Regions from separate parts of the Streptomyces sp. NPDC051219 genome, predicted to be linked through region 1. Evidence: riboswitches for the same ligand, from Rfam matches in the RefSeq annotation. Region 1 holds a riboswitch; each other region holds the start of a gene.

Region 1 (3,266 bases):
GCTTTCGGTGACTGGCACGCCGACCCGCTCGTACTTCGTCGGGCTCGGTGAGATGTATGTCTCCGACCCCCGCTTCACCGCCACGTTCGACAAGCACGGAACCGGCACAGCGGCCTTCATCCGCGATGCGATGAGGATCTACGGCGAGCGGCACCTGTCCGACGGATAGCCGAGGGGCGGGGGGCTGCCGGGGGGCGGGACTGCCGGCGTCTCGGGACGGCGGCGGTTCCCTTCCCATTCGTCGCCCGGTTGGCCGTTGCCCGGTCGCCGCCTCCCGGCGGTGCGGACAGCCTGGGTGAGTGGGGCACGAAGGAGGGCACATCGAGGACCGGGACCAGGACGAAGGCATCGGGAGCAGGATCACGCGCCGCTTTGTCCGCACCCTGCCCGCGCTGCTGATCGTCGTCGGCATGGTCTTCGATCTCTCGACCCCGCCGGGCTTCACCGGGTCACCGTTCTTCTCGGCGGCGCCGCTCATCGCCGCGCCGCTGTTCTCCTTCGGCACCACCTTCCTGACCGGCGCGACCGCCTCCCTGGCCGTGCTCCTCCTGCACATCCGCAACGGAACGATGCTGAAGGTGGAGGCGGTGACCGAGTTGGTCACCGTGGTGACCGTGGCCGCTCTGGCGCTGCTCACCAACCGGGTCGTACGGCGCAGTGGCGAGCGGCTCGCCTCCGCGCGCGGGATCGCGGAGGCCGCCCAGCGCGCCCTGCTCCCGACCCCGGTCGAACGGATCGGCGGGCTCCACGTCGCCGCGCGGTACGAGGCCGCGCAGGCGGACGCGTTCATCGGCGGTGACCTCTACGCCGTACAGGACACGCCGTACGGAGTACGCCTGATCGTGGGCGACGTACGAGGCAAGGGACTCGAAGCGGTGGAGGCGGTCGCCATCGTGATCGGGGCGTTCCGCGAGGCCGCCGAGCAGGAGTCCACCCTCGAAGGGGTGGCGCAGCGGCTGGAGCGGGCACTGCGGCGCGAGGGAACCCGCCGGGACAGTCTCGACGCGGTGGAAGGCTTCACCACGGCCGTGCTGGCGGAGATCCCGCACGACGGTGGCGGGCTGCGGCTGGTGAACCGGGGGCATCCGGAGCCGTTGCGGCTGTACGCCGACGGGAGGGTGGAGGCGCTCACGCCCGCCGAAACCGCGCTGCCGCTGGGGATGGGCGACCTGGCCGGCTGGCCCGACCGAGCGGAGGAGCATGAGTTCCCGCCCGGAGCCACCCTGCTCCTCTACACGGACGGGCTCTCCGAGGCGCGGGACGCGGCCGGGAACTTCTACGACCCGCAGGAACGGCTCCGGGGCCGCATTTTCTCGGGGCCCGACGCGTTGCTGGCCGCATTGGTCACCGATGTGCGGCAGTACACGGGCGGCGGTTCGACCGACGACATGGCGCTGCTGGCGGTCAGCCGCCCTGCGGAGAGACAGTCGGACCGGCGTACCACCGTACCGGTGGTCGGCAGGAACGGACACGGTGCGTAGTCGAAAGGCACCGCTCCGCATAACAATTGACGAACCATCAGGGTGCGGGTGTTTTGTGAGAGGCGGTCAACTCGCCCGATATCGCACCCTCCTGTCCCGGAAAGTCCGGCCGGGGAGCCTTAACGATCAATGGGAACAGCTTGGAATCCGGCCCTGGTGTCTATTAACGTTCGATAACGCAGCGCGGTCGTCCCAGCCGTCGCAAGAGACGGCACCGTGCGCATGCGCCGAATTCCGCAAGGGAACCGGGGAACCACCAACTTGGGGTGAATCGGGCTGAAACCGGCCCGTAGGAGACCTTCCTGCTCCGAACCCGTCAGCTAACCCGGTAGGCGAGAAGGAAGGAAAGGAGCACGCCTCCGTGGCGTCCAACAGCCCTGCCCCCGAAGTAACCCGGTTCATGACGAAGTCAGTTCCGGGAGGCACCGAAGGATTCGGCGTCGAGGAGGGGGCGTGGGAGGAGTGGAACCCCACTGAGGACTCCGTCCGTCCCGTACGCGGCCGGCACCGCGTCGCCAAGCAGCGCGGCGGACTCGCGCGCAGCTCCACGGTTCTCGGAGTCGGCGTCATCGCCGCGGTCGGCGCAGGCGGCATCGCCACCGCGCAGGACAAGCCGGCCGTCACCATCTCGCTTCCCGACTCCATCACCTCCGCGCTGCCGGACGCCGGATCGCTGCCCGGCGTGGGCGCGCTGATATCCGGTGACGACAGCGACGAGGACGAGAACACCTCGGTCGACGCCCCGCTCACCATGGCCGGCGTCAGCGCCGAGGAGGCCCAGCAGGGCACCACCGACGCGGGCGAGGCACTGCGCACCCGCATCCTGCTCCAGGCCGAGCAGCAGCAGGACGCCGCCGACGCCGAGGCCCGGGCCGCCGCGGAGAAGGCCGCGGCCGACACGGCAGCGGCGGAAGCCAAGAAGCAGCAGGACGCCGCGACCGCGAAGGCGGCCGCGGAGAAGAAGGCCGCGGAAGAGGCGGCGAAGGCCGAGGCGGAGGCCGAGCGGCTCGCCAAGCTGGCGGCCGGCTACTCCCTCCCCACCTCTTCCTACACCCTGACCTCGCACTACGGTCAGTCCGGCTCGATGTGGTCCTCCGGTCAGCACACCGGTCTCGACTTCGCCGCGCCGACGGGTACGCCGGTCAAGGCGGTCCACGGCGGGACCATCAAGTCGGCGGGCTGGTCCGGGGCCTACGGCTACCGCATCGTGCTGGAGCTCGCGGACGGCACGGAGGTCTGGTACTGCCACCTCTCCTCGATGTCCGTGACCTCCGGCCAGGTCACCAACGGCGAGACCATCGGGCGAGTCGGCGCCACCGGCAATGTCACCGGCCCGCACCTGCACCTGGAGGTGCGCACGGGCGGAAGCACGGTCGACCCGCTGGCGTGGCTGCGCGGCAAGGGCCTCACGGTCTGATCTCCGAGGGCCCGGGGGCGGTCCGGAATACCGGAACCGTCCCGGCCTGTTGATCAACGAATGACCTCTCTCCGCAAGCTGGGTACGTCCAGCCTTCAGGTCTTCCCCCTCGCTCTCGGCGGCAACGTCTTCGGCTGGACCGCCGACCGCGCGCAGTCCTTCGGTCCTCGACGCCTACACCGCTGACGGCGGCAACTTCGTACGTCCGGCGGCTCGGACGACTGGACCCGGTCAGAGCTGCCGGTGGCCGTACTGCCGGTCCGGCGGGTGCGGGCCGTGACCGCCTTGGCCGTGCGCCGGGCGGCCGGCGGGGTGGCTGTAATGCCCGTACGGGTGCGGCTGCCTGTATGGGTACGCGTGCGGCGCGG
Region 2 (3,266 bases), on a different contig from region 1:
GGGGAACCCCGTCAACGCCGCCTCCATGCTCGCGGTCCTCGGCCTCGGCGCCCAGGGCGGCGAGGAGATCGTGCTCGCCTCCGAGGCCGACGGCGCGGACGCGGCTCTCGACCGGCTCGCGAAGCTGGTCGCCGAGGGGCTCGAAGAGCTTCCCGAGACCGTCTGACCCGTACCGGCCACAGCCGGCCGGCGCAGTAACGCCGGAGCCGCGGCACCCGAAAGGGAAGCCGCGGCTCCGGCGTTTTTACCGCACTTGTTTTGCACGTCTTATGTACGTGTCATCAAATGCGGGCAGCCGGAAATAGTCCCCGGGAATCAACCTTTCTTTGTATACGGCGGATCTGTTAATTGGGGGCGCTCGCGATGTTTACGGCACGTTGCGAAGTCCTCACCCTTTCGGTGCGCCGCAGCCGGTGCGCGGCGGCGACCCGCTCCGAGTGCTGCACCGTCAGCGCCCGGGCCCGTTCCGCGTCACCGCGGGCCACGGCGTCCACGATCGCGCCGTGCTCGGCCCAGGACTCCAGCGGGCGGACGGGCGCCTCGACCGCGTACATCCAGGCGATCTTGTGCCGGAGCTGGGTGAGCAGCGCCGTGAGGCCGGGACTGCCCGATGCCTGGGCCAGCGTCTCGTGGAACCAGCCGCCCAGCGAGCGCAGGTCCTCACCCTGTCCCCGACGGGCCCGATCCTGGCCGAGGCGTACCAGACCGCGCAGCACCTTGAGGTGCGCCTCGGTCCGGCGCTGGGCTGCCCGCGCGGCACCCAGGGGCTCGAGCAGCATCCGCATCTCCAGCAGGTCGGCCGCCTCCTGCTCGGAGGGCTCGGCCACGCAGGCGCCCGCGTGCCGGCGGGTGACCACGAAGCCCTCGGACTCCAGGGTGCGCAGAGCCTCGCGGACGGGGACGCGCGAGACGCCGTAACGGCGGGCGAGTACCTCCTCGGTGAGGCGGCTGCCGCGTTCGAAGACACCGGAGACGATGTCGTCGCGGATTGCCGTGCATACCGAGTGCGCGGGAATGCGCATGACCGGACCTCCGCCTTAATCTCCGCGAAACGCGGTCGAACGACGCCTGTTCTGCGACTCTATTGCAGCGCGCGCGAATTTCCGATGGCGGCCGGGAATCCATGCATATCTTTTGGCCGGAATCCCCTGCCCGAGCGCGCGACGCGGAACGCCGGGAGAACGCCGAAGGCCCCGACAGCAGCCGGGGCCTTCACGGAACGGTCGGTTCCGGGTGTCAGAGGTTGACGCCGTGCGAGCGCAGGTAGCCGATCGGGTCGATGTCCGACCCGTACTCCGGGCTCGTCCGGGCCTCGAAGTGGAGGTGCGGCCCGGTGGAGTTGCCGGTCGAGCCGGCGAGGCCGATCTGCTGCCCCGGGGTGACGGACTGCCCGACGGAGACCGAGAGGGAGGACAGGTGGCCGTACTGGGTGTAGGTGCCGTCGTTCATCTTGATCACGACGTTGTTGCCGTACGCGCCGCCCCACCCGGCCTCGACGACGGTGCCCGTGCCCACCGCGCGCACCGAGGTGCCGGAGGCCGCGTGGAAGTCGATGCCCGTGTGGCTGCCGGAGGACCAGACGGCGCCGCCCGCCTGGTAGGCGGTGGAGACGTACGAGCCGGCGACGGGGGAGACATAGGTGTTCAGGCGCTTGCGCTCGGCCTCGCGGGCCGCGCGCTCCTTGGCCTCACGCTCCGCCTTGGCCTTCGCCTCCGCCTTGCGCTTGGCCTCCTCGGCCCTCTTCTTCGCCTCGGCCGCGGCCTTCGCCTCGGCGGCGGCCGCGTCGGCGGCCTGCTGCTGGGCCCGGGCCTGGGCGTCGATCTGCGCGGCGAGGGTGTCGGCCACGACGATGGCGTTGAGGCCGGTGTCCTCGACCGTCGCGGCCGCGGTGTCGGCGGCGGCGAAGGCCGGCGAGCTCAGCGTGCCCACGACGCCTGCGGTGGCGAGGGTGGCGATGCCCGCGATGTTCGCGCTCTGGCGGGTCATACGGCTCGGACGACGGTGCTTCCCGGTGGCACGGGTGAACGCCATGAAGAGGCTGATCCTTTCCTTCCTTCTCGCCTACCGGGTTAGCTGACGGGTTCGGAGCAGGAAGGTCTCCTACGGGCTTCCTCTGGCGAGGAGGCCCGATTCACCCCAGGGACGTGGTGGGTCCCCGGCTCCCCAGGCTCGCGCCTGACGGGGACTCGGCGATGGCTGTCCGGTGCCGCGGGTGCGGCGCTCACATCTGACGGACAGCCGGACAGACGCTAGGCGTCTCATCTGTCAATCACCAAACAGACACGGTTTTTTGTAGTGCACGCCACAGGCCAGATACCCAACCTCCGCAATAAACCGGACATAAAGGAGACCCCGGCGGCTCCCTGGCCACCGGGGTCCCTCTCGTCCCTCTTCCTGCCGCTTACGCCCGATCAGCCGGTGACAACGGTCACTTCGCCGATCCCGAGCGCCTTCACCGGCTCCTTGATCTGCGACGCGTCTCCCACGAGCACGGTCACCAGCCGGACGACCGGGAACGCGCTGACTGCCGCCGCCGTGGCTTCCACCGTGCCGGTTTCGGCCAGCTGTACGTACAACTGCGCCTGGTAGTCGTCCGGGAGGTGCTGTTCGACCTGGTCGGCGAGCGTGCCGGCGACGGACGCGGCCGTCTCGAACTTCAGGGGAGCGACGCCCACCAAGTTCTGTACGGCGACGTCCCGTTCGGCGTCGGTGAGCCCCTCGGCAGCGAGCGTGCGCAGCACCTTCCAGAGGTCCTCCAGCGCCGGGCCCGTGTTCGGGGTGTCGACCGAGCCGCTGATGGCGAGCATGGCGGCGCCCGGCGCGCCCCCGGAGGGATCAGGAGCAGCCGAACGCAGAACCTGGCCGAAGGCCCGGACCCCGTAGGTGTAGCCCTTCTCCTCCCGCAGGACGCGGTCCAGCCGGGAGGTGAGGGTGCCGCCGAGGCAGTACGTGCCCAGTACCTGCGCCGCCCAGACACGGTCGTGCCGGTCGGGGCCCACGCGGCCGATCAGCAGCTGCGTCTGCACGGCGCCGGGGCGGTCGACGATCACCACACGACCGGTGTCGTCGGCGCTCACCGGCGGCACCGGGCGCGGCTTCGCGGCGCCACCGGTCCAGGCGCCCAGCGTCTCCGCGAGCACGGCGTCCAGATCGGTGCCCGCGTAGTCGCCGACGACCACCGCGGTCGTCGTCGCGGGGCGGACGTAGGCCTCGTAGAAGCCCCTCACGGCCGCGGAGTCGATCCGCGCGACCGTCTCCTCGCTGCC
Region 3 (3,266 bases), on a different contig from region 1:
GGGCAGCCGCAGGCCCCGCCGGTCCGCCAACCCGGCCGGGAGTCCAAGGCGTTCGGCAGCAGTCCCCGTGAGAACGATCAGCGGGTCGGCGTCCTTGCCGTTGCGGTGCAGCCGGGTCGCGCCCAGCTTGGCCTCGTTCAGCGTCCAGTCGACCAGCAGGGGGATGTCGGTGGCCGGGCAGTCGAGCACCAGGCCGCCGACGCAGTACGCCGATCCGTCGCCGTCCAGCACCGCCAGCGGGCCGTGAGCGAAGCGGGGGTCCACGTCGACGGCGGGTTGATCGGCAGCCCGCTTCCGGGCAGCCTGTTTTGGGGCGGCCTTCTTCGGCGCGGCCTGCCGGGCGCCCGAACGGGCCGACGGTGAGGCCGTCGACTGCCGGGGGTGCGCCGACCGTGTCGGAGGAGCGGCCGGCTCGGACACCATCGGCACGGGCGCGGGCCGGGGCGCGGCCTCCGGAGCGGGCACCTCCGCCTCCGGCGGCGCCGGAGTGAAGGTCTGCGGCACCGGGGGCGCCGAGGCGGCGGTCGAAGGTGCGGGGTGGCGGGCGGCAAGGCCGTCCAGGAGCCGGGCGTACGCGGCCCGCTTCGGCGGCCGTGGATCGGTCCGCCCCGACTCCCAGCCGGTCACGGTCTCGCGCCGCACCGAGAGGGCCCTCGCGACCTGCTCCTGGCTCAGGCCGGCCGCCTCACGCAGCCGCCTGCGCTCGTCGGGATCCGGAAGCGCGTCATGCGCGGCCGCCTGCTCCAGAAGGGCATCGACCGAAGCGAACAGCTGCTCGTGCTCGTTGGGCACAGCAGACCACCTCCACACGGATCACCCTATCCGAAGCGAACAGTCGATCACACGCGAAACGCACAGTGGGCGCTTGATCCGCCGAAAGGGCGAGTGGTGGAGGACGGTGGGGAGCAGTGGGCCGGGGGGAGCAGGTGGTCGGCAACGGAGATTTCGGCACCTCCTGCCCGTGGCGGCGGCGCGCCGGGCAGGAGGTGCCGAACCACTCGGCGAGGCCTAGTAGGGCCCGTTCACGTTGTCGATCGAGCCGTACCGGTCGGCAGCGTAGTTGCACGCGGCCGTGATGTTGGCGACCGGGTCATAGCTGTCCATCGACGTACCGGGCACGTGGTAGGCCCGGAACGTCGGGTCGATGACCTGGAGGAGCCCCTTGGACGGCGTGCCGGCCACGGCGTTGGAGTCCCAGTTGTTGATCGCCAGCGGGTTGCCCGACGACTCGCGCATGATATTGCGGTGGATGCCTTCGTAGCTGCCGGGTATGCCGTGCTCTGCCATGACCGCGAGCGACTCGCGAATCCAGCCGTCGAGGTCGTTGGTGTAGGTGGGCTTCGCGGCAGCAGGCTTCGCGGTGGCCTTCTTCGCCACACCAGCGCTCGTGCCGGGCGCAGTGGTCTTCTGCTCGGCAGCGTCAGCCGCCTTCGCGCCGATCGTCAGCGTCTGGCCGGGACGAATCAGCGAGGGGTTGGCCCCGACGACCTTCCAGTTGTCCTTGTACAGCTTCTTCCAGCCGCCGCTGAGGTTCTGCTCCTGGGCGATCTTGGACAGGTAGTCGCCCGCGACCACGGAGTACATCTTGGGGGCGGCAGCGGCGGCTGCGACCGGAGCGGCGGCCTTCTCGGCGGCAACGGTTGGCGCGGCCTTCTCCACCGCGATGGCGCCGGTGGCGCCCATCAGCGGCAGTGCGAGAGCGGCGCCGCCGGTGCCCGCGGCCACAAAGCCACGGGTGATCGGGTTGGCCTTGGGACGACGGTGCTTACCCTTTGCGGGCATGACGAATTCCTCTCCGTCGCCTGCGAGGTGAGCTGTCGGGTTCGGGCTGGAGATGCCCGGCCGCGGTGTGCTGCGACTTAACCCCGAGCCGTTCCGGATTCCGGATCGGCGGCTTACCTGGGTCCCCCGCTCCTGCCGTGCGTGAGTGGTGGGTGCGGTTTCCAGGCGGTGGCAGGATTCGGCGGTCCACCTGGATTGACGGTGACCGTAAGCGAGATCGGCCGGGCGGAACAAGCCCTGAATTCTGCAACGCAATCCACAAGGCGGATCCGGGAGGGGGAAATCCCGTCACCCACCCTGGAGTGAAAACTCAACTTTCTTTCTCTGGAAGGGGAATGAACGCGGTGGGGGATTCCGTGCAACGGTGCGGATGTGAGCGGAATCACTGGTGGCATTGGGCAACCCCCGCCGCCCTAGCCGATGAGCGATACGACAACTCGCGTGAATAGCCTGGAAATAGACGTGAGGGCCTATTCGGGCATTACGTGTCATACATGCCATTGCCGGTCGAAAAACTCGCCCAGCGAGGGTGTTTTCGCCCGCGCGCCTCGCAGCCACTCACTCCGGCGGGCCGATACGGCGCACGCTCCGTTCGGCTGAGAGGGATCGACACTGGTGGCAAATTTGCCCATATTGCTCATCCTATTTCCGCATCAGTCTAGTATGTCCACATTTTTCTAGTAGTTCACTACATGGACATACATGGACACGCTCTCCCGATGCCGTGGACCATCGTCGCGTCTCCGTCTGACGTCGCCGCGAACGACTCACCCTTTCGCTTATGCCGAGCTCGTCGGGCCGCCTTGATCTCGCTCCGCGCCAGGAATTTCCAACTCCGTGACGGCGGAAGGCAGTCGCACGCCTCGACGGAATTTCACTCGCTGTAGCGCTGGAACCAATGGGTGTTGTAGTGGCGGGCTATGGAATGCGGGAGGGCCGGGTCGGTCAGGAGGCGGTAGACGTACTCGGCGGTGTCCAGCGTGGCGCCGGTCGGGTCTGCGGCGATGTAGCTGCCGATCACATGGCCATGCATCTCCTGTTCGGTCGCCTCAAGGCCCAGGCCGGTGAGTACGTCGGCGCGGGCAGTGAAGCGCGGGGCCACGACGAGAGCCTGACAGGGGATCACCCGGCCGCCCGCCAGAGTCAACCGGGTGAGACGGTCGCCCGCCACCGCGAGACCCGTCACCAGGCCGTCCACCACCGCGATACCGCGGGCGGCGAGTTGCTCGTACTCGTCGCCGCTCAACTGGGGTGCGGTGTGGAGGAAGAGGGTCACGGTCTTGCTCCACTGCCGCCAGAGCAGGGCCTGGTGGACCGCCGGCGGCCCCGTGGCCAGGACGCCGATCGCCTGGTCGCGGACCTCCCAGCCGTGGCAGTAGGGGCAGTGCAGCACATCGCGCCCCCACCGCTCCGCCACGCCGGCCACATCCGGCAGCTCGTCGACCAGGCCGGTGGTCACCAGCAGCCGGGCGGCCGCGACCACG

The links. Region 1 has a riboswitch for cyclic di-AMP ahead of AB0M62_RS05040 (M23 family metallopeptidase). Riboswitches for the same ligand answer to the same signal wherever they lie in the genome.
Positions count from the first base shown of each region.
Region 2: it holds a riboswitch for cyclic di-AMP, as region 1 does, so the genes downstream of both, AB0M62_RS13515 (M23 family metallopeptidase) here and AB0M62_RS05040 (M23 family metallopeptidase) in region 1, are expected to answer to the same signal.
Region 3: it holds a riboswitch for cyclic di-AMP, as region 1 does, so the genes downstream of both, AB0M62_RS24935 (LysM peptidoglycan-binding domain-containing protein) here and AB0M62_RS05040 (M23 family metallopeptidase) in region 1, are expected to answer to the same signal.

Region 1 is NZ_JBFBAS010000003.1:39,960-43,225, reverse strand. It holds gene AB0M62_RS05050 (MerR family transcriptional regulator) at 1-169, shown strand, start outside; gene AB0M62_RS05045 (PP2C family protein-serine/threonine phosphatase) at 321-1,481, shown strand; cyclic di-AMP (ydaO/yuaA leader) riboswitch at 1,697-1,831, shown strand; gene AB0M62_RS05040 (M23 family metallopeptidase) at 1,882-2,898, shown strand; partial or broken gene AB0M62_RS05035 (aldo/keto reductase) at 2,959-3,100, shown strand; gene AB0M62_RS05030 (PrsW family glutamic-type intramembrane protease) at 3,130-3,266, opposite strand, start outside.
Region 2 is NZ_JBFBAS010000009.1:94,803-98,068, forward strand. It holds gene AB0M62_RS13505 (HPr family phosphocarrier protein) at 1-166, shown strand, start outside; gene AB0M62_RS13510 (GntR family transcriptional regulator) at 345-1,022, opposite strand; gene AB0M62_RS13515 (M23 family metallopeptidase) at 1,237-2,031, opposite strand; cyclic di-AMP (ydaO/yuaA leader) riboswitch at 2,044-2,202, opposite strand; gene AB0M62_RS13520 (pitrilysin family protein) at 2,412-3,266, opposite strand, start outside.
Region 3 is NZ_JBFBAS010000025.1:54,147-57,412, forward strand. It holds gene AB0M62_RS24930 (helix-turn-helix domain-containing protein) at 1-792, opposite strand, end outside; gene AB0M62_RS24935 (LysM peptidoglycan-binding domain-containing protein) at 1,009-1,782, opposite strand; cyclic di-AMP (ydaO/yuaA leader) riboswitch at 1,787-1,976, opposite strand; partial or broken gene AB0M62_RS24940 (NAD(P)/FAD-dependent oxidoreductase) at 2,762-3,266, opposite strand, start outside.